DNA from 2 places in the Streptomyces sp. NBC_01689 genome. Region 2 is predicted to be linked to the other one. Evidence: riboswitches for the same ligand, from Rfam matches in the RefSeq annotation. Region 2 holds a riboswitch; the other holds the start of a gene.

Region 1 (15,240 bases), 4.3 Mb from region 2:
ATGACCGACCTGGTCTCCAAGGCGCCGTCGGGCCAGTGGTTCCGCCGCTTCCACCACGCCCGCCACATCAGCCTCCTCTGCAGCCGGGATCTGCTCGACTCCGTGGTCCGTGCCCGGGTGCTGGCGGACCGGCGCGTCTCACTGCGGCAGCGCACCGAAGTCCTGTCCCTGGAGGGCGACTCCGGGCGGGTGTCCGGAGTCCGCATACGCACGGGGGACACCCATGCCACCCTCGCCGCCGATCTGGTCGTCGACGCCGGCGGCCGCGGCAGCCGGGCCCCCGCCTGGCTGCGGAGCCTGGGCCTCCCGCCCGTGGCCGAACGCACAGTCGACGCGGGCGTCGGCTACGCCAGCCGGATCTACCGAGCTCCGGGCACCACCGCCGACGGGTTCCCGATCGTCAACGTCCAGGCCGATCCGCGCCGGAACCCCGGCAGGGGCGGCATCATCACGCCCATCGAGGGCGGCCGCTGGCTGGTCACCCTCGCGGGGACCCGCGGCGGCCGGCCCAGCGCGAAGAACGAGGAGTTCGTCCCCTTCGCGCTCGGGCTGCCGCACCCCGTCATCGGCGAACTCCTCGCGGGGGCCGAGCCCGAGACGGACGTCGTCACCACCCGCAGCACGGCCAACAAGCGGCGCTACTACGAGAAGGCCGCCCGCTGGCCCGACGGGTTCGCCGTCCTCGGCGAGGCGGTCGCCGGTTACAACCCGGTCTACGGTCACGGACTGAGTGCCGCGGCGCAGAGCGTCGTCGCCCTGCGCGACGTCCTGCGACGCCACGGCCTTCTCGCTCCCGGCACGTCCCGGCGCATCCAGCGAGCCGCGGCCCGCCCGGTCGAGAACGCGTGGAACCTGGCGGTGGGCCAGGACGTGTTCTACCCGGGCGCCAGCGATCAGCCCCCCACCCGGCTGGAGAAGAACCTCGCGGCCTTCGTGGACAGGGCCGTCGACGCCGGCTCGCGCAACCCGCACGCCCTGCGCATCCTGCTGGACGTGATGAGCATGGAGAAACCCCCTGCCCGGCTGCTCATGCCCGACATGCTGGCCCTGGTCTACCTCGGCCGGAAGAAGCCCCCGCTGGACGGGCCGCCCCTGACCGAGCGCGAGCGCGCGGCCGCCACCGCCTGAGTCCGCCTTCCCGAGCGGCGCGGGACATCAGCCGACGGCCGGATTCCGGGGGGACCCTCTCAGCACTCGATGATGTTGACCGCGAGCCCGCCCCGCGCCGTCTCCTTGTACTTGACGCTCATGTCCGCGCCGGTCTCCTTCATGGTCTTGATGACCTTGTCGAGGGAGACCTTGTGGGAACCGTCCCCGCGCATCGCCATCTTCGCCGCGGTGACCGCCTTGACCGCGGCCATGCCGTTGCGCTCGATGCAGGGGATCTGGACCAGGCCGCCGACCGGGTCGCAGGTGAGGCCGAGGTTGTGCTCCATACCGATCTCGGCGGCGTTCTCGACCTGCTCGGGGGAGCCGCCCAGCACCTCGGCGAGGGCGCCCGCCGCCATCGAGCAGGCGGAGCCGACCTCGCCCTGGCAGCCGACCTCGGCGCCCGAGATGGACGCGTTCTCCTTGAAGAGCATGCCGATCGCGCCCGCGGCGAGCAGGAAGCGGACCACGCCGTCCTCGTCCGCGCCGGGGACGAAGTTGATGTAGTAGTGCAGCACCGCGGGGATGATGCCCGCGGCCCCGTTGGTGGGGGCGGTGACGACCCGGCCGCCGGCCGCGTTCTCCTCGTTGACCGCCATCGCGTAGAGGGTGATCCACTCCATGGCGTGGGCCAGCGGGTCGCCCTCGGCGCGCAGCTGGCGGGCCGAGACGGCGGCCCGGCGCCGTACCCGCAGACCGCCGGGGAGGATGCCCTCGCGGGACATGCCGCGCGAGACGCACGCCTGCATCACGCGCCAGATGGCGAGGAGGCCCTCGCGGATCTCCTCCTCGGTGCGCCAGGCCCGCTCGTTCTCCAGCATCAGGGCCGAGATCGACAGCCCGGTCTCCCGGGTCAGCCGCAGCAGCTCGTCGCCGGTGCGGAAGGGGTATTTCAGGACGGTGTCGTCCAGCTTGATGCGGTCCTCGCCCACCGCGTCCTCGTCGACCACGAAGCCGCCGCCGACGGAGTAGTACGTCTTCTCCAGCACGAGGTCGCCGGTGGCGCCGTACGCGAAGATCGTCATCCCGTTCGCGTGGTACGGGAGCGCCTTGCGCCGGTGCAGGACCAGGTCGTCGTCGAAGGAGAAGGGGATCTCGTGCTCGCCGAGCAGGCTGATGCGGCCCGAGGACCTGATCTCCTCGACGCGCTCGTCGGCGCCCTCGACGTCCACCGTCCGCGGCGAGGCGCCCTCCAGGCCGAGCAGCACCGCCTTCGGGGTGCCGTGACCGTGTCCGGTGGCGCCCAGCGAGCCGTACAGCTCCGCCCGGACCGAGGCCACGGCGGGCAGCAGGTCCTCGTTGCGCAGCCGGTGGGCGAACATACGTGCCGCGCGCATCGGGCCCACCGTGTGGGAGCTGGACGGGCCGATGCCGATCGAGAACAGGTCGAAGACCGAGATGGCCACGGGAACTCCTCGCAAACGGGGTGGTGCATGGGGTGGGCGCCGCACACACCTGTGATTCCAGTGTGCGCGGCGCCCCGGTGAATCGTACGTTCCGTGCGAACTACTTCAGGCCGGGGTACAGCGGGTGCTTGTCGGCCAGAGCGGACACCCGGGCCTTGAGGGCGTCCGCGTCGTAGACCGGCTTCAGCGCCTCGGCGATGATGTCCGCGACCTCGGCGAAGTCCTCGGCCTGGAAGCCGCGGGTGGCCAGGGCGGGCGTGCCGATGCGCAGACCCGAGGTCACCATCGGGGGCCGCGGGTCGTTCGGGATCGCGTTCCGGTTGACCGTGATGCCGAGCTCGTGCAGCCGGTCCTCGGCCTGCTGCCCGTCCAGCGCGGAGTTGCGCAGGTCGACCAGGACCAGGTGCACCTCCGTGCCGCCCGACAGGACCGAGACGCCGTGCTCGGTGACGTCGGCCCGCACCAGACGTTCGGCGAGGATCCGCGCACCGTCGAGCGTACGCTGCTGGCGCTCCTTGAAGTCGTCGGTGGCGGCGACCTTGAAGGAGACCGCCTTCGCGGCGATCACATGCTCCAGCGGACCGCCCTGCTGACCGGGGAAGACCGCGGAGTTGATCTTCTTGGCCAGTTCGGCGGTGGAGAGGATCACACCGCCGCGCGGGCCGCCCAGCGTCTTGTGGGTGGTCGTGGTGACGACGTGGGCGTGCGGCACCGGGTTCGGGTGCAGCCCCGCGGCCACCAGGCCGGCGAAGTGCGCCATGTCGACCATGAGGTACGCGCCGACCTCGTCGGCGATGCGGCGGAACTCGGCGAAGTCCAGCTGCCGCGGGTAGGCGGACCAGCCGGCCACGATCAGCTTCGGCCGGGACTCCTTGGCGAGGCGCTCGACCTCGGCCATGTCGACCTGACCCGACTCCTCGTCCACGTGGTACGCGACCACGTCGTAGAGCTTGCCGGAGAAGTTGATCTTCATGCCGTGGGTCAGGTGCCCGCCGTGCGCGAGGTTCAGGCCCATGATCGTGTCGCCCGGCTTGAGCAGCGCGAACATCGCGGCCGCGTTGGCCTGGGCGCCCGAGTGCGGCTGCACGTTCGCGTGCTCGGCGCCGAACAGCGCCTTGACCCGGTCGATGGCGATCTGCTCGACGACGTCCACGTGCTCGCAGCCGCCGTAGTAACGGCGGCCCGGGTAGCCCTCGGCGTACTTGTTGGTCAGGACCGAGCCCTGGGCCTCCATGACCGCGACCGGAGCGAAGTTCTCCGAGGCGATCATCTCCAGCGTGGACTGCTGGCGGTGCAGCTCGGCGTCGAGGGCGGCCGCGACGTCCGGGTCCAGCTCGTGCAGGGGCGTGTTCAGAAGCGACATGCGGTGGCTCCTCAGCCGGCGGTGAAGGCGGTGTACTCGTCGGCGGACATCAGGTCGTCCGGCTCGTCCGTGACGCGTACCTTGAACAGCCAGCCGCCCTCGAAGGGCGCGGAGTTGACCAGCGACGGGTCGTCCACGACGTCCTGGTTGGCCTCCACGATCTCGCCGGTGACCGGCGCGTACAGGTCGCTGACCGACTTGGTCGACTCCAGCTCGCCGCAGGACTCGCCCGCGGTCACCGTGTCACCGACCTCCGGAAGCTGGGCGTAGACGACATCGCCGAGCGCGTTGGCCGCGAACTCGGTGATGCCGACCGTCGAGACGCCGTCCTCGGCGGCCGACAGCCATTCGTGCTCCTTGCTGTAGCGCAGCTGCTGGGGGTTGCTCATGGCCTGAATTCTCCTGTACGCGGGGGAGTGCTGATGAACGGGTACGGACGGGGTGCGGGGTGTCCCGGGACGAGGGACGGCCAAGGGACAGGGGACAGGCCGCGACGGGGTACGTCACGCCGACGCGCCCGGACCCCGGCGGACCTACTTCTGACGCTTGTAGAACGGCAGGGCCACGACCTCGTACGGTTCGTGGCTGCCCCGGATGTCCACGCCGACACCGGACGTGCCCGGTGCGGCGTGCGCGGCGTCGACGTAGGCCATGGCGATCGGCCGGCCCAGCGTCGGGGAGGGAGCGCCGGACGTGACCTCGCCGACGGCCACGCCGTCCGCGACGACGGCGAACCCGGCGCGCGGGACCCGGCGGCCCTCGGCGACGAGCCCGACGAGCACCCGCGGGGGGTTCGCGGCGGCGCGTGCGGCGGCGGCCTCCAGGGCCTCACGGCCCACGAAGTCGCCCTCCTTCTCGAACTTGACGACCCGTCCGAGCCCCGCGTCGAAGGGGGTGAGCGAGGTGGTCAGCTCGTGCCCGTACAGCGGCATGCCCGCCTCCAGGCGCAGCGTGTCGCGGCAGGACAGACCGCACGGAACCAGCCCGGCGGGCGCGCCCGCCTCGGTCAGCGCCTGCCACAGCTTCTCGGCGTCGGACGGCGCCACGAAGAGCTCGAAGCCGTCCTCGCCCGTGTAGCCGGTGCGCGCGATCAGCGCCGGGACGCCCGCGACCGTCCCCGGCAGGCCCGCGTAGTACTTCAGGCCGTCCAGGTCGGCGTCGGTGAGCGACTTGAGGATGCCGGGGGACACGGGACCCTGGATCGCGAGCAGCGCGTAGGCGTCCCGGTCGTCGCGGACCTCGGCGTCGAATCCGGCGGCGCGCTCGGCCAGCGCGTCGAGGACGACCTGCGCGTTGGAGGCGTTGGCGACGACCATGTACTCGGTCTCGGCCAGCCGGTAGACGATCAGGTCGTCGAGGATGCCGCCGTCCGCCCGGCAGATCATGGTGTAGCGGGCGCGGCCCACGCCGACCGAGGCGATGTTGCCGACCAGCGCGTGGTTCAGCAGCGCGGCCGCCTGCGGGCCGGTGACCGTGATCTCGCCCATGTGCGAGAGGTCGAAGAGACCGGCCCGGGTACGGACGGCGACGTGCTCGTCGCGTTCCGAGCCGTACCGCAGGGGCATGTCCCAGCCCGCGAAGTCGGTCATCGTCGCGCCCAGCGAGCGATGCAGGGCATCGAGCGCGGTACGACGGGGTGCGTTACTGCTCATCGGTAGGGCTCCCAAGGCATGACGGCGAGGTCGTTCCTCCCCATCTGTCATCGGAACCTGAGAGGTTCATCACGACCCCGCGAACGGAGGTCACGACTTGCACCTTGGGTGGAGCCACCGGTCAGCGGCCCGCTTTTCAGATGTGCCTCGCCCGCGCGGTAACGGGGCCTGAGAGATTCAAGGGAGGGACTTGCTCCTTCGGCGTCCCGGCGGAACGTGCGTCACACGGAGGTGTGCACGTCACCGGGAACTCTCCCGCGCGGATTCAAGCGGCCGGTATGCAGTTGGCGGGCACATCATTGCACGCGCCGTCCGATGACGGCAGTCCGGATCTGTGACCGGCCTGTGGCAGTCCGAACACGGAAAACGGAACCACCGCGCATTACCTTCTCTTTACACTCGACGGGGATGGGACTCCACACCCAAGGGGAGGACGATCACGGTGAACAGGACCAGGGCGTACGCGGCGACCTCGGCGCTCGCGCTGCCGCGCCGGCCGGGAACCGCGGCGCGGGAGGCGTGCGGCGCGCTTCCGGCGGCCGTCGTGCGCGACCTCAGGGAGCGGGCCGGACACAGCCCGCACGGCCTGTACTTCGGCACGGCGGACCTGGTGGTGGTCACCGGACTGCCGGGCAGCGGCAAATCCACCCTGATGCGCCGCGCGGTCGCGGGCCGGCGCGTGGACTCCCAGGACACCCGCGACCGCTGGGAAGCCCGGCTGGCCCGCCGCCTCCCGTACGCGGTCTACCGCCCCCTCGTCCGTCTCGCGCACTACGCGGGCCTGCGCCGCACGCTGCGCTCCGGCACCGGCGTGGTCGTGCACGACTGCGGCACACAGGCCTGGGTGCGCCGCTGGCTCGCCAGGGAGGCCCGCCGTCGCGGCGGCACCCTGCACCTGCTGCTCCTCGACGTCACGCCCGGCACGGCGCTGGAGGGCCAGCGCGAGCGCGGCCGGGGCGTCTCGCGGTACGCGTTCGCGCGTCACCGGGGCGCGCTGAGCCGGCTCCTGCGCTCGGTCGAGCGGGGCGAACTGCCGGAAGGCTGCGGCTCGGCGGTGCTCCTCGACCGCACGGCTGCGAACGTGCTGCGCCGGATCGACTTCGGCGGCTGAGGGCCCGGCGGTGAGGGGGCGCGGCAGGCCGCGGACGCGTCGCGCCGGGGCGGCTCGTACGGGCGCGCGGGCCACCCCGGCGCAAGGGCGTACCGAAGCTCGTGCAGGAGAACGGGACATCGTCGTACGAGAGGGTCGTAGGCGCCCACTAACCTTTCCAGCCGGAACACCACAGCGGAACAGCGCACCAGCACACCAGGACACCGGAACACCGGAACACCGGATCAGCGGTTCACAGCAGGCGGTAGACAGATGGACTTCCCCGACTTCCCGGCACCAGCACACCCGCACCCCCACCCGCACGGCGGCTGGCCGGGCAACGAACTCGAGGAGGTGCTCTCCGCCTCCCTCGGGGTGCCCTCGGCGGGCGGCCGCATCGTCGAGGTCCTCGGCCGCAGCTTCGTCTGGGTGCCGCTGCCCAACGGCGGCGGTCCGCACGCCGGCCCCCTCGACCTGCCCACGCTGGAGATCGAGGGCCAGGCCTACGTGCCGGTCTTCAGCTCCGAGGAGCAGTTCCGCCAGGTCGTCGGCAGCCATCTGTCGTTCACCATCGCGCCCGCCGTCGAGTTCGCCCGCGGGCTCCCCCCGCAGGTCGGCGTCGCGATCAACCCGGGCGGCGTGGTGGGGGTCCCGCTGCCGCCCCTGGCGGTGGCCGAACTGTGCCGCGCCGGGCGCACCGCGCTGGACGGCCCGGCGAGCGGCGGCCGGGTGAAACTCTTCGAACCCGACTGGCAGGACGACCCGGTGGACTTCCTCGCCGCGGCCTCGGCGGAGTTCGCCGCGACCGGCGTGGTGCTGACCGCGCGCCGCTGTCTGGCCAGCATCGAGGGCGACGACCCGCTGATGTTCATCGGGGTCGAGGTGGTCGGCTGGGAGGGCGACGCGCAGACGCCGCCGCTGGAGGCGCTCGGCCGCGCCCTCGGCCGGGTGCCGGTGGACCGGCCGGTGAACATGGTGTTCCTCGACGTCGCGCAGGACCCGGTGGGGGAGTGGATGCGCGCGAACGTGCGCCCGTTCTACCAACAGGGCTACTGACGCGGCGGAGACCTCCCGTGCCGTGCGTCAAGTCGCTGTCAGGATCGCCGCTTAAGCTGGTTTCATGGCTCGGTCGGGGTGTGGACGCGGTGTCGACGGACCCCGGCCACCGGTGTCGGTGGCGTAATGAGTGAGTTCATCGTGATTTCTTCGCGAAGGGGCGATTGAGGGTGAGTGCGTCGGGCACGGCCGCGGCCGGGCAGGTCGAGCACATGCTGCGCCAGGTGACGCCCGGGCGTTTCGACGCCTACGAGGCGCTCCTTCGCGCGCTCGCGACCCCGTCGTCCGGCCAGGTGTGGATGCTCCTCTGGCACGGCCAGGGCGGCTCCCCCGACGCCCAGTACGGGAACATGGAGGTGGGCGGCTTCGGTTACGCGCCGTGCGTCACCTCCGCCCAGGAGCTCTCGGCCAGCGGCTGGAACAGGTCGTACGAGGTCGTCGACGGTCTCGACGTGGCCCGCACCCTCTACCCCGACCACTTCGGCCTGTGGCTCAATCCGCACGCCCCGGGCGGCGGGGTCGGCATCCCCTGGCTGGATCTGCGCCGAATCGCCGCCGGCCTGGAGCGACAGCCCGCGGGCCCGCTCAGACTCTCCGAACCCGGCATCGAGATCCCGCAGTTCTACGCCCTGCTCACGCAGAACGCGCATCGCACGCCCGCCGTCCGGTCGTTGCGGCGGACCTGGGTGCAGCCCGCGTTCGGGGCGCCTTATCTGGCCATCGGGCTCGACGTCTACGACACCTCGCCGGCCGCGGTCGACTCGGTGCGGGCGATGATGCAGCAGTCGATCGGCGCGGTCCCGGACGGGCTGCCCGTGTCGACCGTCGCGATGTCCGACGAGTACGACCCGGTGGCGATGTGGCTGCGCGCCAACGCGCGCCCGTTCTACGACCGCGAGGCCCACGCGGGCCAGGCGCAGGCGCCGGTGGCCGGCGGCTACGGGTACCCGCCGGCGCGGGGTGCCTACTGAGGACGTCTTCGGACGGACAGTGAAGGACTGTCACGGGTTCTTCACCGGAGATTCGGCATGTCTTCGCGCGTAGATGGCAAGGGATCGTCCGGTTAGCGCCCGTATTCGCCGGGACCGCACCAACTGCCCCGTGTCCGACACCCGTTACCCACCGTCCGGATAACGGAACACCTCGAATGGCATCACGTTTAGGCATCCATTCACCGTCAGGTCTGGCTACAGATCGCCGACGCGTTGAAGACTCCCGCTCCAGGGGGTTTAGCCCCTGTGTACGACGGACTGATCACGCCGCTACGAGCGGCACGTGTGGGCCGGCTACCGCCGGTTGAGAGGGGTCCCTGCCAGATGACGGCACCATTGCACGAGCCGACCGCGGAGGCGGCCCCGAGTGCGACCGAGGAAGCGGCGGCTGCCACCGCCGGCGAGAAGGTCGTGCAGGGACGTTCCCTGGGCCGGATCGCCTGGGAACGCCTGAAGAGGGACAAGCTCGCCCTGACCGGCGGCATCGTCGTGCTCGTCCTCATCGTGGTCGCCCTGCTCGCGCCAGTGATCACCCACTTGCTCGGCCAGGACCCGGACACCTTCAACGAGAAGCTGATCGACCCTCTGTTCGGCACTCCCACCGGGTCGTTGGGAGGTATCAGCGGTGACCACCTGCTGGGCGTCGAGCCCGTCAACGGCCGCGACATCCTCGCCCGCATCCTCTACGGTGCCCGCGTCTCGCTCCTCGTGGGCTTCCTCTCCGCGGTCGTCGCCGTCGTCCTCGGCACCGTCCTCGGCATCCTCGCGGGCTTCTTCGGCGGCTGGGTCGACTCGCTCATCAGCCGCGTGATGGACGGCCTCCTGGCCTTCCCGCAGCTGCTGTTCACGATCGCCCTCGTCTCGGTGATGCCGAACAACATGCTGGGCCTGTCGGGCTCCAACGTGCGTGTGTTCGTGATGATCCTGGTCATCGGGTTCTTCGGCTGGCCCTACATCGGACGCGTGGTGCGCGGCCAGACGCTCTCGATGCGCGAGCGCGAGTACGTCGAGGCCGCCCGATCGCTGGGCGCCGGGCGCTTCTACATCCTGTTCAAGGAACTGCTGCCCAACCTGGTCGCACCGATCATCGTCTACACCACGATGATGATCCCCACGAACATCCTGACCGAGGCGGCACTCAGCTTCCTGGGCGTGGGCGTCAAGCCGCCCACCTCGTCCTGGGGACAGATGCTGTCCAGCGCGATCGACTACTACGAGTCCGACCCCATGTACATGGTGGTCCCCGGTGTGGCGATCTTCATCACCGTCCTTGCCTTCAACCTCTTCGGCGACGGCGTGCGTGACGCGCTGGACCCGAAGGCTTCCCGCTGAGCCGCCACACCCCAAGCGTCCCGTGGCACTGACACGGGGTCTCTCATCAAATCCGGAGGATCCGAGATCGTGACTACCCAACGCACCTCAGGGCGGCGTAAGCAGGCCTTTGCCGCCGCTGCTGCGGTCGCCGCACTGCTGACCACGGCGGCGTGCGGCGGCAGTGGCAGCGACGACAACGGTGGTTCGAAGGCCGGCGCCGCCGGCTTCGACGCCGCGAACAACAAGGTCGCCCAGGCTTCCCTGGCCAAGAAGGGCGGCACGCTGCGCTTCGGCGGTGCCCAGGACGCGGACTCGTGGGACACCACGCGCGGCTACTACGGCTTCATGTGGAACTTCGCGCGCTACTACAGCCGTCAGCTGGTCACGGGCAAGACGGAGCCGGGCAAGGCCGGCGCCGAGCTGACCCCGGACCTCGCCACCGGTCTCGCGAAGGTCACGGACGACGGCAAGACCTACACGTACACCCTGCGTGACGGCGTCACGTGGGAGGACGGCAAGCCGATCACGTCCAAGGACGTCAAGTACGGCATCGAGCGCGTCTGGGCGCAGGACGTCCTCTCCGGCGGCCCGACGTACCTGAAGGACTTCCTGGACCCGAAGGGCGAGTACAAGGGCCCCTACAAGGACAAGTCCGCGGACAAGCTCGGTCTGAAGGCGATCACCACGCCGGACGACAAGACGGTCGTCTTCCACCTGCCGAAGGCCAACTCGGACTTCGAGGAGGTGCTGGGTCTGGTCTCGGCCTCCCCGGTCCGCCAGGACATGGACACCAAGTCCAAGTACGGCCTGAAGCCGTTCTCCTCCGGCCCGTACAAGTTCGCGTCCTACAGCCCCGGCAAGAGCCTGACGCTGGAGCGCAACGCCCAGTGGAAGCAGTCCTCGGACCCGATCCGCAAGGCGTACCCGGACAAGATCACCGTTCAGTTCTTCTCGGACGCCAACCAGCTCGACCAGCGTCTGCTCAACGGTGACCTGGACCTGGACATCAACCAGACCGGCATGTCGCCGCAGGGCCGCACCACCGCCCTGAAGCAGCACAAGGCCAACCTGGACAACCCGGTCTCCGGCTACATCCGTTACGCGACCTTCCCGCAGAGCGTGAAGCCGTTCGACAACGCCGACTGCCGCAAGGCCGTCATCCTCGGCGCGGACCACGTCTCGCTGCAGACCGCCCGTGGTGGCCCGGTCGCCGGTGGTGACATCGGCACCAACATGCTCCCGCCGTCCGTCCCGGGCTCCGAGGGCCAGAAGTACGACCCGTACAAGATCGCCGGCGCGAACAAGAACGGCAACGTCGAGGAGGCCAAGGCGGCTCTGAAGGCGTGCGGCAAGCCGAACGGCTTCTCCACCACCATCGCGGTGCGCAACAACAAGCCGGTCGAGGTGGCCACGGCCCAGTCGCTCCAGGCGTCGCTGAAGAAGATCGGCATCAACGCCCAGATCGACCAGTTCGACGGCGCGCAGACCACCGGCATCATCGGCAGCCCCTCGAACGTCCAGAAGAAGGGCTACGGCATCATCATCATGGGCTGGGGCCCGGACTTCCCGACCGTCCAGGGCTTCGGTCTGCCGCTGTGGGACAGCAAGTACATCGTTCCGAGCGGTAACAACAACTTCGCCCTGATCAAGGACAAGGCCATCGACGGCCTGTTCTCGAAGTACGTCACCACGCTGGACAACGCCGGCAAGACCCAGATCTCGACCGAGATCAACCACAAGGTCATGGAGGGCGCGTACTACCTGCCCTTCACCTTCGAGAAGTTCATCAACTGGCGCAGCGACAACCTCGCGAACGTCTACACGTCGGACAACTACAGCGGCATGTACGACTTCGTGAACCTCGGTCTGAAGTCCGCGAAGTAATCCCGGCACACCCGCCGTACGGCACGAAAGGCAGGTGAAGGCCGGCGCGGCGTGGTCGCGGGCCACCGGATGATCTCCGGTGGCCCGCGGCCCCGCGGCGGGCCGTAAGCTGTGCTCGCTTACCTGATCAGGCGGCTGTTCGCCGCCGCAGTGATGCTGGTGGTCATCGTCATGGTGGTCTTCGGCATCTTCTTCCTCGTCCCCAAGTGGGCGGGCGTGGACATCGCCTCGAGCTTCGTGGGCAAGCAGGCCGACCCGGCCGCTGTCGAGGCCGTACGGCAGAAGCTGGGCCTGAGCGACCCGATCTACTCCCAGGTCTGGGAGTTCTTCAAGGGCATCTTCGCCGGACGCACCTACTCGGGCGGCGGCGACGTCACCCACTGCGCCGCGCCCTGCTTCGGCTACTCCTTCCGCAGCGAGCAGGCCGTCTGGCCGGTGCTCACCGACCGCTTCCCGGTGACCCTGGGGCTCGCCCTCGGTGCCGCCGTGCTGTGGCTCGTCTTCGGTGTCGCGGCCGGTGTGCTCTCCGCGCTCAAGCGGGGCACCATCTGGGACCGCGGCGCGATGGTCGTCGCCCTGGCGGGTGTCTCCCTCCCGATCTACTTCACCGGTCTGCTCAGCCTGGCGATCTTCGCCTTCGGGCTGAAATGGATCAACGCGCAGTACGTGCCGTTCGACCAGAGCATCGGCGGCTGGTTCGGCGGCATGATCCTGCCCTGGATCACCCTCGCGTTCCTCTACGCCGCGATGTACGCCCGGATCACCCGCGCCACCATGCTGGAGATCCTCGGTGAGGACTACATCCGCACGGCACGCGCCAAGGGCCTCAAGGAGCAGGTCGTCATCGGCAAGCACGCCATGCGCTCCACGATGACCCCCATCCTCACCATGCTCGGCATGGACCTCGGCGCCCTCATCGGCGGCGCCATCCTGACGGAGTCGACGTTCAACCTGCCCGGCCTCGGCCGCGCGGTGCTCGACGCCATCCGGAACCAGGACCTGCCGATCATCCTGGGCGTCACTCTGATCACCTCTCTCGCGGTGCTCCTCGCCAACCTCGTGGTGGACGTCCTGTACGCCGTGATCGACCCCCGAGTGAGGCTGTCATGACCGAACTCAGCAAGAGCGGAGCGGTGGCCGAGCCCGTCATGGACTCGCCCGCGCCCTCCGCCTTCCTCGAAGTGCGCGACCTGAAGGTGCACTTCCCGACCGACGACGGCCTGGTCAAGTCCGTCGACGGGCTCAGCTTCCAGCTGGAGAAGGGCAAGACCCTCGGCATCGTGGGCGAGTCGGGCTCCGGCAAGTCGGTGACCTCGCTCGGCATCATGGGTCTGCACACCGCCGGCCAGTACGGCAAGCGCAAGGCGCAGATCTCCGGCGAGATCTGGCTGAACGGCACCGAGCTGCTGTCCGCCGACCCGGACCACGTGCGCAAGCTGCGGGGCCGCGAGATGGCGATGATCTTCCAGGATCCGCTGTCGGCGCTGCACCCGTACTACACGATCGGCCAGCAGATCGTGGAGGCGTACCGCATCCACCACAAGGTGGACAAGAAGACGGCGAAGCGCCGCGCGGTCGAGATGCTCGACCGCGTGGGCATCCCGCAGCCGGACAAGCGTGTGGACAGCTACCCGCACGAGTTCTCCGGCGGTATGCGCCAGCGCGCGATGATCGCGATGTCGCTCGTCAACAACCCCGAACTGCTGATCGCGGACGAGCCGACGACCGCCCTGGACGTGACCGTCCAGGCGCAGATCCTCGACCTGATCCGGGACCTGCAGAAGGAGTTCGGCTCCGCGGTCATCGTCATCACCCACGACCTGGGCGTCGTCGCCGAACTCGCCGACGACATCCTGGTGATGTACGGCGGCCGGTGCATCGAGCGTGGCCCCGCCGAGAAGGTGTTCTACGAGCCCCGGCACCCCTACACCTGGGGACTGCTCGGCTCGATGCCGCGCCTCGACCGTGAGCAGACCGAACGCCTCATCCCGGTGAAGGGCTCCCCGCCCTCGCTGATCAACATCCCGTCCGGGTGCGCCTTCAACCCGCGCTGCCCGTACGCGGACGTTCCCAAGGACAACGTGACCCGCACGGTCCGTCCCGAGCTGACCGAGGTCGGCGGACGGCACTGGGCCGCCTGCCACATGACCCAGGAGCAGCGGGAACGCATCTGGATCGAAGAGATTGCGCCGAAGCTGTGAGCGAGAAAGCCAAGGACGCGGAAGTGACCATTCCCGCACAGGCACAGGACGAAGGCGGCGCCACCCTCACCAAGGACGCCGCTCCCGGCGACGTCCTGCTGAAGGTGACCGGACTGCAGAAGCACTTCCCCATCCGCAAGGGCCTGCTGCAGCGTCAGGTGGGTGCCGTGCGCGCCGTCGACGGCCTCGACTTCGAGGTCCGTTCCGGGGAGACCCTGGGCGTCGTGGGCGAGTCCGGCTGTGGCAAGTCGACGATGGGCCGGCTCATCACCCGGCTGCTCGAACCGACCGCCGGCACGGTCGAGTTCGAGGGCAAGGACATCACGCACCTCGGTGTGGGCGGCATGCGCCCGATGCGCCGTGACGTCCAGATGATCTTCCAGGACCCGTACTCGTCGCTCAACCCCCGCCACACGATCGGCACGATCATCAGCGCGCCGTTCAAGCTGCAGGGTGTGACCCCCGAGGGTGGTGTCCGGAAGGAGGTCCAGCGACTGCTGTCGGTCGTCGGCCTCAACCCCGAGCACTACAACCGCTACCCGCACGAGTTCTCCGGCGGCCAGCGCCAGCGCATCGGCATCGCCCGCGCGCTCGCGCTCAACCCGAAGCTGGTCGTCGCGGACGAGCCGGTGTCGGCGCTGGACGTGTCCATCCAGGCGCAGGTCGTCAACCTCCTCGACGATCTGCAGCAGGAGCTCGGCCTCACGTACGTGATCATCGCGCACGACCTGTCGGTCGTCCGGCACGTCTCGGACCGGATCGCGGTGATGTACCTCGGCAAGATCGTGGAACTCGCCGACCGCGACTCGCTCTACTCGGCGCCGATGCACCCGTACACCAAGGCCCTGATGTCCGCGGTGCCGATCCCGGACCCGAAGCGCCGGAACGCCAAGAGCGAGCGGATCCTGCTCACGGGCGACGTGCCCTCGCCGATCGCGCCGCCGACCGGCTGCCGCTTCCACACGCGGTGCTGGAAGGCCACGGAGATCTGCAAGACGACCGAGCCGCCGCTCCTGGAGCTGAAGCCCGGCCAGCGGGTCGCCTGCCACCATCCGGAGAACTTCGAGGACCAGGCGCCGCAGGACACGGTGCTGCTGACCGTCGCGAAGCGCGCCGCCGAGTTCGTGGCCGAC
Region 2 (15,240 bases):
CTTCTCCTCCAGCAGTCGCGCCAGCCCCGCCAGACACTCCCGGAGCTTGCCGCGGTAGCGCTGGCGATCGGACAGGTCGAACGACCCTGCCACGACCTTCTCTCCCATCGGAGTGTCCCTCCTCGAAGGGCGGGCCGATCCTCGGGCCCCCGCCGTCCCGGTGGATGATGCCCAGGCGAGCCGATCGATAACGCCCTCGGGGGGCGCCGTCGGCCGCTACGCTGTCAGCAGCTGTCCAGCGGCACATTCACCAGGCATGGACCACTGCCTCTTTTCAGCCTGACACGATCTCGTGAAAAACGCCGACGAGAATCGGCCGACCGCTCACGCGAAGTATTCCGAGGTCATCGTCGCACACCGCCGCAGAACCGGGATGAACCTCCCCTTTCGCCGACCGAATACCGCCTTGCCCTTCATATTCGGAGCGACTAGACGAAACACCGTCTGAACACCCGTCGTATAAACTCCGCAAACGAGGCAGAGAGTCGGCGCTCGCGGTCCCAGGTCCTGCCGTCGAGGTGACACGCGGCAGGCGACACCCCCGTCGGCAGATCCAGACCCTCGCCCCTCCGACCCCGAGAGCTGACAGCGCCGTCCGCCCCCGCCCCCTCGCGCCACTGTGCCTGTCGAATGAGAGGCGACCCACCATGCCGCTGCACGTACCACCGGCTCCCCCGCCGGCCCTGCGCACCGTTCTCACGGCACTCGGTTCCCCCACCGCGGTCCGCGAGGCACGCACCCCGTCCCTGCGGATGGCCGAGGGACCGGTCACCCCGGAGCTCCCCCTGCCCGTACACGTCCTGGACCGGAGCGATCCGGCGGGCGCGTCCGCCACGCGACTCGTCGCCTGGCGCTTCCTGATCCGCAGCGGCGAGCGGTCGGTGGCCGCCGCCGACACCATGCTCACCCCGGACGGCTGGGCCTTCTCACACTTCTTCGAAGGCCCCTACATCACCGCCACCGAGCGCGCCCTGCGGCAGGCCGAGAACATGAAGCAGTCGTTCCAGGCACGTCTCCTCTCCGTGCCGGAGCTGTACATGCTCACCCTGTGGCTGCACGGAGACTGCGCGGCCGACGGCGCCACCGGCCATCCGGCCCCGTCCGACCTCCTGGTGCCCCTGGCGCCCGCGCCGCCCGGCATCGCCTCCCACCGGCCACACCGCGTCGCCGAGTTCCTGCCGCTCCTCACCCATCGCCTGACCGCCGCGCCACTGCTGAGTTCCCCCGCGTAGCCACCCGGGTCCGTCCACGTGCCCCGCCGCCGTTCCGCCGGCCGCGGGGCACGTCCTCGCGCCCCGCGGCGAGGCCGCCGGGACACTCCCGAACCGACCCGGGACCGGCCTCCGCACGGTTCCGGACCGACCCCCGGCCGACTCCCGACCGACCCCCGGCCGACTCCCGACCGACTCCCGACCGCCGCCTCCCGACCGGCTCCGAACCGGCCCGCTCGTTCGGGCCCCTTCCCGCTCGTACGAGGCAGAACACCGCTCTGACCGTGCCGGACTAGCCCCATCCGACCACCGCGAACCCCCCGAAGGGACCGTGCGGTCGCGATGAACCGTCCGCGCGAGTGACGCGTCTCCAACCTGTGAGGAGCGCTGCTGCCAAATCCCTGCGGATTGACGCCCGTAGGGCAACACTGGGTTCCAAACACACACCACGGGGGGCGGCCATGAGCAGTTCGAGCCGCGCAACAGACACGACGACCAGCACACACCTCTCATCCCAGCGAAAGATCCCATCCATGTGCCAGCACCAGCCACCCTGTCCGTCAGCCGAATCAGCCGACCGGGAGTCCGCGCGTCTCGTGGCGCACCACCCGGAGCAGGGATGGAGCCTGCTGTGCAACGGCGTTCTGCTCTTCGAGGACACCGGTGAGCTCCTGCCTGACGGCCAGATCATCGCGCCGCACCGCCCCCTGGGCAGCGAGCACGTGATGACGGCGGCCTGAGCCGCACACACGACGGGCGACAGCCCGGACAGAACGAGGGGCCGGCCGGAGACGCACTCTCCGCACCGGCCCCGACGCATGTCCGGACGTGATCACTCCGGGTGACCCGACGAGGACCGTCCGCCCCCGCCGACCCCGTTCACTCCCCCGCCCCCGCCCAGCACTCCGCTCCGGCTCCGGCTCCGGCACCCCCGACCCCACGCACCGAGCGGCGACACAGCCTGCCTTCCTGCCTCCCAGGGTCTGCCCGATCGGACATTCCCGTCTGCCCCTCCACCTCCTGAAGTCCCGGGGCCGAAGCGCTAGCGTCCCTTCGTGAGCCTCCGGGCGTCCGGGAATCCGTCGCCGAACCCGGCCGCCGCGCGGACTTCCGGTTCACGTCTACGGACCTCCCCCGAAGCGAGCAAGGCAGTCATGGGACTCCTGCACTCCCCCGATCGCGGGCAGCACCGCCCGGCGCCCGATGACCGCGAGCCCCCAAAGGCACCGGGGAGTCACGAGGGACCGGCGAACGACCCGCCACCGGACGGGACACGGAAGCCCGGACCGCCCGCCGACGCCGAGCCGACGGACAGAGCACCGTCGGACGGAACGCCGACGAACAGAGCGCCGACGGACAGTGCGCCGTCGGACGACCGGCCCGAGCCCACCCGCCGCCGTCGCCGCCCCGGTCCGTTCACCCTGCTGGCGCTGCCCGGGCTGACCGTCGTCCTGGGTTTCGCGGGGTTCATGGCAGCGACGGGCCGCCTCTCCTCGGCCTGGCCGGAGGAGTCGGACCCGCACACGACGGCCGCGGGCGCCCCCTCGACGGACCGGGTCGACGCGTCCTACGTCCCGTGGCTACGGGAGGCGGCCAGGACCTGCACCCTCCTGAAACCGTCCGTCCTCGCCGCCCAGATCGACCGGACGTCCGGCTGGAACACCGACCCCGCCACGCTCTCCGGCTCCGTGGGGATCGCCGGATTCACCGAGAGCCAGTGGCGGACCTGGGGCAAGGACGCCGACGGCAACGGGAGGTCGTCACCCCGCGACCCGGTGGACGCCATCATGGCGCTCGCCCGGCAGGACTGCGCCCTCGCCGAGGACGTCACCCGGCTCAGAACCAGGGGAACCGTGTCGGGGGAGCTTCTCGACCTCACCCTGGCCGCGTACACGGTCGGTGCGGACTCCGTGACGCGTGCGGGCCGCGTGCCGGCCGCGGCACGGACGTATCTCGCGGAGGTCGGGAAACTGTCCGCGCGATACCGGGCCTTCGACCGCGAGAAGAAGGCGGACCCCGGCGGCGGAGCGAGCGGGATCCTGGCCCCACCGGTGACCACCCTGGTGGTCAGCTCCCCCTTCGGGACCCGCGAACACCCCCTCACGGGCGTCACCAAGCTGCACACCGGCGTGGACTTCGCCGCCTCGCGCGCGGCTCCGGTGTCCGCCGCTCGCCAGGGGCGGGTGGTGTTCGCCGGCATGACCAAGGCGTACGGGAACCGCGTCGTGATCGATCACGGCACGCTCGGCGGGAGACGGCTGGAGACCACCTACAGCCACATGTCGTCCCTGCTGGTCACGGCGGGCCAGAGCGTGCAGACCGGGGCCGCGGTCGGGTTCGTCGGCTCGACGGGCCTGTCGACCGGCCCCCACCTGCACTTCGAGGTGCTCGTCGACGGCACGTACACGGACCCGATGCCCTGGCTGGCCGCCCACTGACGGTGTCCGCGAAGCCCGCCGGCCGTGTACCACGCGGGGGCCCGCCCCGGCTCGTTCGCCGGGGCGGGCCCCCGCCGGTCCCGCACGTACCGCGGCCGCACACCGAGCCCGCCCGGGCCGGCCGCAAAGGCGCCGTCGACCCGAGCCGGCCCGTTCCGGAAGAAAGGACCTACTAGTCCTCGTAGGCGTCCAGCGGCGGGCAGGAGCAGACCAGGTTCCGGTCGCCGTAGGCCTGGTCGATCCGGCGCACCGGCGGCCAGTACTTGTCCGCGGCCGCGACTCCGGCCGGGAAGACGGCCTCCTCGCGCGTGTACGCGTGCTGCCACTCGCCACCGAGGGCGGCGGCGGTGTGCGGCGCGTTGCGCAGCGGATTGTCGTCCACCGTCCAGTCGCCCGACCCGACCTTCTCGATCTCCGCGCGGATGGCGATCATCGCGTCGCAGAAACGGTCGAGCTCGATCAGGTCCTCGGACTCGGTCGGCTCGATCATCAGCGTGCCCGCGACCGGGAAGGACATGGTCGGCGCGTGGAAGCCGTAGTCGATGAGCCGCTTGGCGACGTCGTCGACACTCACGCCGGTCGCCTTCGTCAGCGGACGCAGGTCGATGATGCACTCGTGGGCGACGAGCCCGCCGGGGCCGGTGTACAGCACCGGGAAGTGCGGCTCCAGACGCTTCGCGATGTAGTTCGCCGACAGTACGGCGACCTGCGTGGCCCGCTTGAGGCCCTCGCCGCCCATGAGCCGGACGTACGCCCACGAGATGGGCAGGATGCCCGCGGAACCCCAGGGCGCGGCCGAGATCGGGCCGACACCGGTCTCGGGACCCGCAGCGGGCTGCAGGGGGTGGTTCGGCAGGTACGGCGCCAGGTGCGCGCGCACGCCGACCGGGCCGACGCCCGGACCGCCGCCGCCGTGCGGGATGCAGAACGTCTTGTGCAGGTTGAGGTGCGAGACGTCGCCGCCGAAGTGGCCCGGCTTGGCGAGGCCCACCAGCGCGTTGAGGTTGGCGCCGTCGACGTACACCTGGCCGCCGGCCTCGTGCACCTGGGCACAGATGTCGGCGACGTGCTCCTCGAACACACCGTGCGTCGAGGGGTACGTGATCATCAGCACGGCCAGCTCGTCGCGGTGCTGCTCGATCTTGGCCCGCAGGTCCGTGATGTCGACCTCGCCGTCCTCGGCGGTCTTCACGACGACGACCTTCATGCCGGCCATCACGGCGCTCGCGGCGTTCGTGCCGTGCGCCGAGGACGGGATCAGGCAGACCGTGCGCTGCTCGTCGCCGTTGGCCCGGTGGTAGCCGCGGACGGCCAGCAGACCGGCCAGCTCGCCCTGCGAACCGGCGTTGGGCTGCAGCGACACCTTGTCGTACCCCGTGACCTCGGCGAGCCGCTCCTCCAGCTCCTCGATGAGCGTGAGGTAGCCGCCCGCCTGCTCGGCGGGGACGAACGGGTGCAGCTGACCGAACTCGGGCCAGGTGACCGGCTCCATCTCGGTGGTCGCGTTGAGCTTCATGGTGCAGGAGCCCAGCGGGATCATGCCCCGGTCCAGCGCGTAGTCGCGGTCCGAGAGGCGGCGCAGGTAGCGCAGCATCGCCGTCTCGGAGCGGTACTGGTGGAAGACCGGGTGGGTGAGGTAGTCGTCGCCGCGCAGCAGTGCCGCGGGGAGCGTGTCCCCGGTGCTCGCGTCCAGCGCCTCGATGTCGCCCTCGACGCCGAACGCGGCCCACACCGCGGCCAGTTGCCGCCGCGCGGTGGTCTCGTCACAGGCGATCGACACCTGGTCGGCGTCGACCAGGTGGAGGTTGACGCCCCGCTCACGGGCGCCCGCCACGATGTCGGCGGCCCGCCCCGGCACTCGGACGGTCAGCGTGTCGAAGTACGAGCCGTGCACGACCTCGACGCCGCCGGCCGTCAGCCCCTCGGCGAGGAGGGTGGCATAGCGGTGGGTGCGCCGAGCGATCGTCCGGAGCCCGTCCGGCCCGTGGTAGACGGCGTACATGCCGGCCATCACGGCGAGCAGCACCTGCGCGGTGCAGATGTTGCTGGTCGCCTTCTCACGGCGGATGTGCTGCTCGCGCGTCTGCAGGGCGAGCCGGTACGCCTTGTGTCCGTCCGCGTCGACGGAGACACCCACCAGCCGGCCGGGCAGGCTGCGCGCGAACTTCTCGCGCACCGCCATGTATCCGGCGTGCGGGCCGCCGAAGCCCATCGGGACGCCGAACCGCTGGGTCGTGCCGACCGCGATGTCGGCGCCGAGCTCCCCGGGCGAGGTGAGCAGGGTCAGCGCGAGCAGGTCGGCGGCGACGGTGACGACCGCGCCGAGCTCGTGCGCCTGCTCGATGACGGGCTTGAGGTCGCGTACGGCACCGGAGGCGCCGGGGTACTGGACGAGCACGCCGTTGATCTCGCGCTCGGCGATCGCGGCCGGGATGCCCTCGCTCAGGTCGGCGACGACGACCTCGACACCGGTGGGCTCGGCGCGGGTCTCGATGACGGCGACGGTCTGCGGAAGGGCGTCCGCGTCGATCAGGAAGAGGCCCTTCTTGTTCTTGCCCATGCGCCGGGACAGCGCCATCGCCTCGGCGGCCGCGGTGCCCTCGTCCAGCAGCGAGGCGCCGGAGGTGGGCAGCCCGGTCAGTTCGGCGACCACGGTCTGGAAGTTCAGCAGCGCCTCCAGGCGGCCCTGCGAGATCTCCGGCTGGTAGGGCGTGTACGCCGTGTACCAGGCCGGGTTCTCCATGACGTTGCGCAGGATCACCGGCGGCGTGAAGGTGCCGTAGTAACCGAGGCCGATCATCGAGTCGAGGACCTGGTTGCGGTCGGCGAGGGAGCGGAGTTCGGCCAGGACCTCGGCCTCGGTGCGCGCGCCCGGCAGCTGGAGCGCCTCGGCGTTCTTGATCACGTCCGGCACGGCGGCGGCCGTCAGTTCGTCCAGCGAGCCGTACCCGACCTGCGCGAGCATCTTGGCCCGCGCTTCCGGGGCGGGCCCGATGTGGCGCTGCTCGAACGGGATTCCCGCTTCGAGCTCGGAGAGCGGAATGCGATGGGCGGTCATTGCGGAGGCCTCCTGGTCACACACGACCTTCGAGGGGCACCACGGCGTGGGTGCCCCGACGGCCTCCCCCTCTGTCATCTCGACCTGAGAGCTTCACCGGCCCGCACGCTCGCTGCGACCCGGCTTTCACCGTCGGTGAGAGCGGAAGCCTTCGGCCCCCGCCCTGCTTTCCAGAGTGACCTCGTCCGTGCGGTACGTGGGCCTGAGAGATTCCGGGGAGGATTTGCTCCTTCGGCGCCTCCGATGGTGTCTGGAGGACTCTCCCGCACGGGGTCAGCAGCCGTTTGCCAGGGTACCAGCGAGAAGAACGCACGGGCTTTCGAGTGGCCACCGTCACGAATGTGCTCTTTCGTAGTGCCTACGGATGAGTTGCAATCGACTGGAGGGCACGTGCAGACCGACATCGATCCGCGCAACCTGATCGGCCGCAAGGCGCTCGACCGCAACGGCGCCAAGATCGGCACGGTCGACGAGGTCTATCTGGACGACGCGACCGGCATACCGGAGTGGGCCGCCATACGAACGGGCCTGTTCAGCAGGGACGCCTTCGTACCCCTGGAGCCCAGTGAGCTCGTCGAGGGCAGTCTGCGCGTCCCCTTCGAACGGGCCCTGATCAAGGACGCCCCCGACTTCGGCGTGGGCCGTCACCTCTCTCCGGAGCAGGAGCTCCAGCTCTACCACCACTACGGCCTCGACGTGACGCCCCCGGCCGTCCCTCCGGACCACGACTTCGGCCGCCTGGCGGGAACCGACGAGACCTGAGACACCCGCCCGGGGGAACGGGAGACGGCGCCGGTACGCCACCCCGGGCGCCCGGCGGCCCGCCCACCACGGGCACCCACGCGCCCCGGGACACCCCGTCATGCCCGTGCCCCGTACGCCCCACAGCGCCCGCATCCCGGGGACAGCCATCACGCCGCCACCCGGCCCAGCCCGGCCCAGGAACCGGCACCGGACAGAGTCACGTCCTCCCCGGCGCCCCGGCGGACACACCGGGCGCCTCCTCGGGTCTTCGCGGCACCAGCGGCAGCGGATCCGCCGGCTCCAACGCGCCGTCGTCCGTACGGAACGTCCGCACCCGCCCCGGTGGTGAGTCGGGTGTCTCGAACCGCACGGTCACCCGTCCCAGCCCGCTGCCCTGCACCCACCCGTGCCCGTACTCGGCATGGCGCACGTCGTGCCCCGCCGGCCAGCGCCGCTCGGCCGCGGTCACCTGCTCGGCGGCGGGCTCCTCCCCCGTCTCCACCGCGGGGTGCTCCAGCGCCGCCGCCTCCTCCACCGCCTCCCGGGCCTGCGCCTGGGCCTGCGCGAAGAGGTCCTCCTGCGTGTAGTCCGCCAGCCCGGAGACACCGACGCCGAGCAGACGGACGCCTCCTGTCGTGTCCACCGCGTCCAGGAGCCGCCCGGCGGCCTCCCGGACCACCGCGGGGTCGTCCGTGGGCCCCCGCAGCGTCTCGGACCGGGTCAGCGTCGAGAAGTCGTACCTGCGCACCTTCAGCACGATGGTCCGCCCGGAGAGCCCCGCCCGGCGCAGCCGTTCCACACACCGGTCCGCGAGCCGCTGCACCTCGAGCCCGACCCGCACCCGGTCATGGATGTCCACGTCGTAGGTGTCCTCGACCGACACGGACTTGGTCTCCCGCTCGGCCACCACGGGCCGCTCGTCGCGCGCCAGCGCCATCGCGTACAGCGCGTGCCCGTGGGCCTTGCCGAGCAGCCGTACGAGCTCGTCCTCGCCCGCCTCGGCGATCTCGTCGACCGTGGTGATCCCGCCCCGCCGCAGATGGTCCCCGGTGGCGGGCCCGACGCCCGGCAGCGTCCGCACCGGCATCGGGCCGAGCAGCGCGCGTTCGGTGCCCGGCTCGATCACGACCAGGCCGTCGGGCTTGGCCTGCTCGGAGGCGATCTTGGCGAGCATCTTGGAGGCCGCGAGTCCCACCGAGCCCGTCAGGCCCGTGACGGCCCTGATGTCGGCGCGGAGCTTCCCCCCGGCCAGTCGCGCCGACGCCTCGTCCCAGGCGGTTCCCCCGGCCTCCAGGTCGACGAAGGCCTCATCCAGGCTCAGCGGCTCCACCAGGGGGGACAGGGTCCGCAGCAGCCCCATCACCTGCTCGCTGATCTCCCGGTAGAGCCCGAACCGCGGCACGAGGTACGCGGCGTTCGGCGCGAGCCTGCGCGCCTGCGCCATCGGCATCGCCGAGTGCACCCCGAAGACCCGGGCCTCGTACGAGGCGGTGGCGACCACACCCCGCATTCCGAGGCCGCCCACCACGACGGCCTTCCCCCGCAGGCTCGGCTTGGACGCCTGCTCCGCCGAGGCGAAGAAGGCATCCATGTCGAGATGCAGGATCGTGGGCGCGTTTCTCACACCCCCGATGCTGCCCTACGCCACTGACAATCCTCCGGGACCGCGTCACACCGCGCGGTTGCGCCGCCGTGCCAGCTCGTCCGCGGGGTTGTGCCCGATGAGCGTCTCCCCCGTGTCCACCCGCTCCCCGTGCAGCTGTGAGAGGGCGTTCTCGACGTCCCGCCACACCACGCCCACGGCGATCCCGAAGACGCCCTGGCCGCCCTGGAGCAGGGCGTGCACCTCGTCGGGCGAGGTGCACTCGTAGACGGTCGCGCCGTCGCTCATCAGCGTCATCCGCTCCAGGTCCCGGAAGCCGCGCTCCCTGAGGTGCTGAACGGTGGTGCGGATGTTCTGCAGCGACACTCCCGTGTCCAGGAACCGCTTCACGATCTTCAGGACGACGACGTCCCGGAAGCTGTACAACCGCTGCGTCCCCGACCCATGGGCCGGCCGCACGCTCGGCTCCACCAGGCCCGTCCTGGCCCAGTAGTCAAGCTGCCGGTAGGTGATGCCCGCGGCGGCACACGCCGTGGGTCCCCGGTAGCCGATCTCCTCGGCCGCCGCCCCGCCCTCGCCCGGCACCGCTGTCGGCCGCTGCGGAACACGGTCGGCCGCGCTGTCGTGATGGGGGTACCCCCTGCTCGAGCCGAGCCGAGAGCTTGGGGGAGGGTACGGGCCGCTCTCCCCCAGACCACGTCCGGGGGCACCCCCAGCCGTACCGTCGCCGCTGCTTCTCACGCCGACCTCCGTCCTTGACCTGCCTTCTCGACGGTAGGCAGTCACCAGGGGTGCGTCAACGATCGCCACACTCGGCACGCCGAGTGATAATCACCCAAGGAGTGGTTTCCCGTGTCCCACCGCGGGGAAAGGCTAGCCGAATGCTCTCGGAGTGAGCCGCAGCGCGCCACGGTCGCCACGGGCAATTGCCGCCGGAAGTACTCCGATCACGTGACGCGGGGCGTCCGCGGGAACGGGTGTCCGGGCGCCCCGCGCGGAGGCGCCCGGCCCGGTCACTGACTGTTGGTCCCGAAGTCCTCGGGAGAGATCTGGTCGAGGAACTCCCGGAACTTCTCCACCTCGTCCTCCTGCTCGTCCGGAATCGCGATTCCCGCGTCGTCGAGCACCCCGTCACTGCCGTAGATCGGCGTTCCGGTGCGCAGCGCCAGCGCTATGGCGTCGGACGGGCGGGCGCTGACCTCGACCCCGCTGGCGAACACCAGCTCCGCGTAGAAGACCCCCTCGCGCAGATCGGTGATGCGCACCTCGGTGAGCTCCTGGCCGACGGCTTCCAGCACGTCCTTGAACAGGTCGTGGGTCAGCGGTCGTGCGGGGGCCATGCCCTGCTGGGCGAAGGCGATCGCCGTCGCCTCCCCCGGTCCGATCCAGATGGGGAGGTAGCGATCGCCTCCCACTTCACGCAGGAGCACGATCGGTTGGTTGGAGGGCATCTCGACCCGGACACCTACGACATCGAGCTCGTTCACACAGCAACCCTAGGCCGTGCCCGGGACGTTTGGGTAGTCGAGCACAGAACGGGTGGCCGATCCGGACAGCCCCGAGGGTCCCGAGGTCAGGGCAGCCTTACGCCCAGCGCGGTCTGCACCAGTGCCGCGTGCAGCCGTACGGTGAGCCCCGCCAGCTCCTTCGCACGCGCCTCCGCGTGCGCCCTGGTCTGCGGATTGCGGTGGCGCCGCAGCGGGGCGACCACCTGGTCCACCAGGCCCGCGTCCCGTTCGGCCGCGGCCTTCATCGCCCGCAGATGGCGCGGCTCGATCCCGAAGCGGCCCAGCTCGACGACGAGCGCGGCGACCGTCACCGCCTCGGCGTCGTACGTCCCTTCCGCCAGTGGGGCGATGAGGCCGTACGACTCCCACTCCTGCAGCTCCTGCTCGCCGATCTCGGCGGCGGCCAGCAGCTCCGAACGGCCCACCCGGACCGCCACGGGCGCGTCGGGCTCCTGCGGCTCCCCGTCGCTTCCGTCGCGCTGGCGCCCCAGGGACGGCAGCCGAACGGGCTCGCCCCGCTCCAGGGCGTCCAGATGCTCGCGGATCACTTTCAGCGGAAGATAGTGGTCCCGCTGCATCCTCAGCACATGCCCGAGCCGCTCGACGTCGTCCGCGCTGAACTTGCGGTACCCCGAGGGCGTCCGCCTCGGCTCGATCAGCCCCTCCGACTCCAGGAACCGGATCTTGGAGATGGTGACCTCGGGGAACTCGTCACGCAGAGCGCTCAGCACCGCGCCGATGCTCATCAGCCCACTGTCCGCTGCGGCGGTACCGTTGCCGGCACCGCCGCTCGGTGTTCGAAGCATGGACCTTCCTGGGGGTCCCCCCGGACGGAGTCTGGGGAAGGGTCAGATACCCCGCTGGCTCGCGTAGAAGACCAGCCGGTACTTACCGATCTGCACCTCGTCGCCGTTCGACAGCGGAACCGAGTCGATCCGCTCCCGGTTGACGTACGTGCCGTTCAGGCTGCCCACGTCGGCGACCGTGAACGACCCGTCCGCGGCGCGACGGAACTCCACGTGGCGACGCGACACGGTCACGTCGTCGAGGAAGATGTCGCTCTGCGGATGACGCCCGGCCGTGGTCAGGTCGCCGTCCAGGAGGAAGCGGCTGCCCGAGTTCGGGCCGCGGCGGACCACCAGGAGCGCCGAGCCCAGCGGCAGTGCGTCGACGGCGGCCTGCGCCTCCGGGGACAGCGTGGGCATCTGCGTCTGGCCGGTGACCTCGGCATCGTAGGCCTCGAGGCCCGAGATGGAGATCGTCGACGTCGTCTCGGACGGACGCTCCGGGATCGCCCCGGGACGCAGCGGCGCGCCGCAGTTCGAACAGAAGCGGCTGTTTTCCGCGTTGCGGTGACCGCACCTCGTACACACCAGGGCCGACATGGGATCCTCCTGCCGCGGCTGCCCCCCAGGGGCATGAGACGCGTACGGGTCGGCAAACCCTCCACCCGTACTTGAGGCTGACGGTTCCCCGAAACCTATGCGGCCGGACTGGGCAGGGTCAACAGACGACGCGCCCTGTCCGCCGACCTGGTCGCGGAACAGCGGGCGCTCGCCACCCTGGCCCTCAGCGTCTCCATGGCGCGGTGCGCGGTGCCGGGCGTTGTCGCCGCCCTCTCGCGCGCTCTTGCCGAACAACTTCCCAAACAACTTCACGGGCGATTCCCCTTGACCGAAACAGACCCGCCCGTGGGGCAGGACGAACCCTGATTGCACACACCGGTCGACCCGGACATCCTCACAACGTCCGTATCCACCAGACAGTTTCCACCACGCACCACCCATTCGGTGCGCCGACCCCCCGCAACCTCATGCCCTCGCCGCACCACCCCCATGCGCCCCCGGCTCACCGGGAGGAGGACCGAGCGTAGTCAGGCTGCTTCGCGGCCCGCAAGGCGTCCACGACGATCTTCGTCGCACGGTCCACCGTGACGGTGGCCTGCTCCTTCTCCAGAGTCTGCACCACGCCTCCGGGGATGTTGAGCGCCGGCTCGAGGTCCTGCGGCTTGCCGATGACCTTGAAACGATAGGGCTGGGTGATCTTGTTCCCGTCCACGCTCACGCCCTTGCCGGAATCGCTCAGATAGGTGCTGGCGACGACCCGCACCCCGTTCACCTGAATCGCCTCCGCACCGGCCGCGCGCAGCTCCTGGATCGCGTCAAGCAGCATGTCCGCCTTGACCGTCCCCTTCGTGTCGTTGATCGTCAGCGTGATGCCGGGCCCCTGCGCCGCCACCGTGCCCGCCAGAATGCCGAGTTGCTTCTCCTTCTCGACCGTCTGCTTGCGCGCCTCGGCAGCCTGGTTCGAGCTGTTCTCCAGCTCGGTCCGCTGATCTTCGAGACCCTGCTTCTCGTCTTCAAGACGCTGCGTACGGTTGTCGAGTTCATCGAGGATACGTACGAGATCTTCTTGACGTGCGCCACGCAGCGCGCTGCCGCTGTCGCTGTTGGACGCCACCTGGACGGCCAGGCCGAAGCCGAGGCCGAACAGCAGCAGGGCGACGATGAGTTGCGCACGGGACACGCGGGGCGGCCACAGGCCCTGCGCCAGCCGCTGACGGCCGGTCGGCGTCGGGACGGCCCCCGCGTCGTCGGCCGGCGCGGGCGCCGCGTGGTGATGGGGCGCCGGTTTCTCGGCGGCCGCGGCCGGAACCTCTTCGGGAAGTTCCCTGCGCAGCCGGTTGTCGGGGGTCTCGTCCTCGTCGCTCATCGGCCTCACGCCCGGAACACGTGCCGGCGGATCGCCGCGGCATTGGAGAAGATACGGATACCGAGGACGACCACGACACCGGTGGAGAGCTGGGCACCGACGCCCAACTTGTCCCCCAGGAAGACGATGAGCGCGGCGACGACCACGTTCGACAGGAACGAGACCACGAAGACCTTGTCGTCGAAGATGCCGTCGAGCATCGCGCGCAGGCCTCCGAAGACAGCGTCGAGCGCCGCCACGACGGCGATCGGAAGGTAGGGTTCCACGATCACCGGAACCTCGGGCCGGACCAACAATCCAGCCACGACTCCCACGACGAGGCCCAGTACGGCGATCACGATGTGCCCTTCTCTGTGCTCGGCTGTGCTGTACGTACGATCACACTTGGTGCGGCGGGCAACCGGACGTCGTCGTCGACGGAGATGCTGGTCCGGATGCCGTAGTTCTCCTGAAGGGCGTGAAGATACAGCCCGTCGGCACTGTTCTGGAACCTGGTGCTGAGCCGCTCGCCGTCCCCCACCGCGAGCACCGTGTAGGGCGGCACCAGCGGCTTGTTGTCGACCAGTATCGCGTCTCCCGCGGCCCGGATCGCCGAGAGCGCCGTCAGCCGCTGTCCGTTGACGGACACGGCCTCCGCGCCGGACTCCCAGAGCCCGTTGACGACCCGCTGCATGTCACGGTCACGGACCCGGCCGGTGTCCGAGAACCCGCTGGTCTCGCGCGGATCGCCGTCACCGCCCTGGGTGGCTTCCTTGGCGTCGTTCACGACGAGCTTCACACCGGGGCCGTGCACCGCGACGGCACCCGACAGGATGCCGACGAGGTCCGCCCGCTCGCCGCCGCCCTGTTTCAACGCCTCGCGCTGCCGGGCGCTCACGTCGTCGCGCAGGGTGTCGACCGTGCCCTCCAGCTTGTCCGCGGACGAGGTCTCGCGCTGGATCCGGTCGATGAGCTCCTGGCGTTCCTTGGCCACGACCGGCGCCGCGATCCGCGCGTTGGCCGCACCGACGGTCACGACCAGGGCGGCGAGCACGAGACCGGCGGCGAGACCGAGTCTCGCGCGCACGCTCTTCGGCATGCCGCCGGTGCCTTCGGTCTTCCTGCGGGCGGCCGCCTCGGCGTATCCGTCGTCGAGGCTGTGGTCCATGACGTTGGTGAGCAGCGACATGGAGGCGTCCGGGCGCGAGGGGCGCGGAGGTGTGCTCCGAACGGGGGGCTGCTGCGGCATGCCGCACATCGTCGCACGTCGTGGGTGCTACCTCCGAATGGCCCCACCCACGTGCCGGACAGGCCCCCTTGGGGGCACTTGTCCGGCACGCGCGTGTGCTACCGGCCGGCGCTGTCCACGACGGCCGCCCACTCGTCGAGCAGTGCCTCGGCCGACGCGACATCGGGACCCTCGGCCCACAGATGCGTCACCGCCTCGGCGGGGTCGGGCAGCACCATCACCCAGCGCCCGTCGGTCTCCACGACCCGGACGCCGTCGGTGGTGTCCACGAAGCGGTCACCCGCCTCCTCCACGACCCGGCGCATCACGAGCCCCTTGACCGCCCACGGGGTCGCGAGGTCACGCTTGAGGACGTGCGCCCGCGGAATCCGCGCGTCGATCTGGCTGAGCGTGAGCTGCGTCCGGGCCACCAGGCCGATGAGCCGTACGAAGGCGGCCGCGCCGTCGAAGACGCTGCTGAACTCCGGAATGATGAAGCCGCCCCGGCCGTCGCCGCCGAAGATCGTCGACTCGTCCCGCCCGACCCGGGTCAGGTCGTCCGGCGACGTGGTCGTCCACTCCACCTGCGTCCCGTGGTACGCGGCCACCTGCTCGGCGATCCGTGTGGTGGTCACCGGCAGCGCCACTCGTCCGCTGCGCCGCTCCGCGGCCACCAGGTCGAGCATCACGAGGAGAGCCCGGTCGTCCTCGACGATCCGCCCCTTCTCGTCGACCAGCGAGAGCCGTTCGCCCACCGGG

What was found. A riboswitch is a leader RNA that binds a small molecule or an ion and turns the genes downstream of it on or off. The one in region 2 is predicted to bind glycine.
Region 1: linked by a shared signal. The riboswitch ahead of gcvT (glycine cleavage system aminomethyltransferase GcvT) and the one ahead of gcvP (aminomethyl-transferring glycine dehydrogenase) in region 2 are both predicted to bind glycine.

What each region holds. Positions count from the first base shown of each region.
Region 1 covers NZ_CP109592.1:3,599,922-3,615,161, reverse strand. The annotation lists gene OG776_RS15145 (FAD-dependent oxidoreductase) at 1-1,128, shown strand, start outside; gene OG776_RS15140 (L-serine ammonia-lyase) at 1,188-2,555, opposite strand; gene glyA (serine hydroxymethyltransferase) at 2,656-3,918, opposite strand; gene gcvH (glycine cleavage system protein GcvH) at 3,930-4,307, opposite strand; gene gcvT (glycine cleavage system aminomethyltransferase GcvT) at 4,452-5,570, opposite strand; glycine riboswitch at 5,605-5,716, opposite strand; glycine riboswitch at 5,717-5,838, opposite strand; gene OG776_RS15120 (AAA family ATPase) at 6,013-6,681, shown strand; gene OG776_RS15115 (enhanced serine sensitivity protein SseB) at 6,934-7,716, shown strand; gene OG776_RS15110 (enhanced serine sensitivity protein SseB C-terminal domain-containing protein) at 7,887-8,687, shown strand; gene OG776_RS15105 (ABC transporter permease) at 9,033-10,040, shown strand; gene OG776_RS15100 (ABC transporter substrate-binding protein) at 10,110-11,906, shown strand; gene OG776_RS15095 (ABC transporter permease) at 12,018-13,016, shown strand; gene OG776_RS15090 (ABC transporter ATP-binding protein) at 13,013-14,107, shown strand; gene OG776_RS15085 (ABC transporter ATP-binding protein) at 14,131-15,240, shown strand, end outside.
Region 2 covers NZ_CP109592.1:7,879,071-7,894,310, reverse strand. The annotation lists gene OG776_RS33815 (glutamate--cysteine ligase) at 1-108, opposite strand, end outside; gene OG776_RS33810 (hypothetical protein) at 648-1,232, shown strand; gene OG776_RS33805 (DUF5999 family protein) at 1,745-1,951, shown strand; gene OG776_RS33800 (M23 family metallopeptidase) at 2,366-3,649, shown strand; gene gcvP (aminomethyl-transferring glycine dehydrogenase) at 3,822-6,707, opposite strand; glycine riboswitch at 6,888-6,983, opposite strand; gene OG776_RS33790 (PRC-barrel domain-containing protein) at 7,098-7,469, shown strand; gene OG776_RS33785 (DNA polymerase IV) at 7,669-9,075, opposite strand; gene OG776_RS33780 (MerR family transcriptional regulator) at 9,121-9,795, opposite strand; gene OG776_RS33775 (bifunctional nuclease family protein) at 10,068-10,541, opposite strand; gene ftsR (transcriptional regulator FtsR) at 10,628-11,368, opposite strand; gene OG776_RS33765 (FHA domain-containing protein) at 11,411-12,349, opposite strand; gene OG776_RS33760 (DUF881 domain-containing protein) at 12,411-13,274, opposite strand; gene OG776_RS33755 (small basic family protein) at 13,280-13,612, opposite strand; gene OG776_RS33750 (DUF881 domain-containing protein) at 13,609-14,511, opposite strand; gene OG776_RS33745 (mannose-1-phosphate guanyltransferase) at 14,601-15,240, opposite strand, start outside.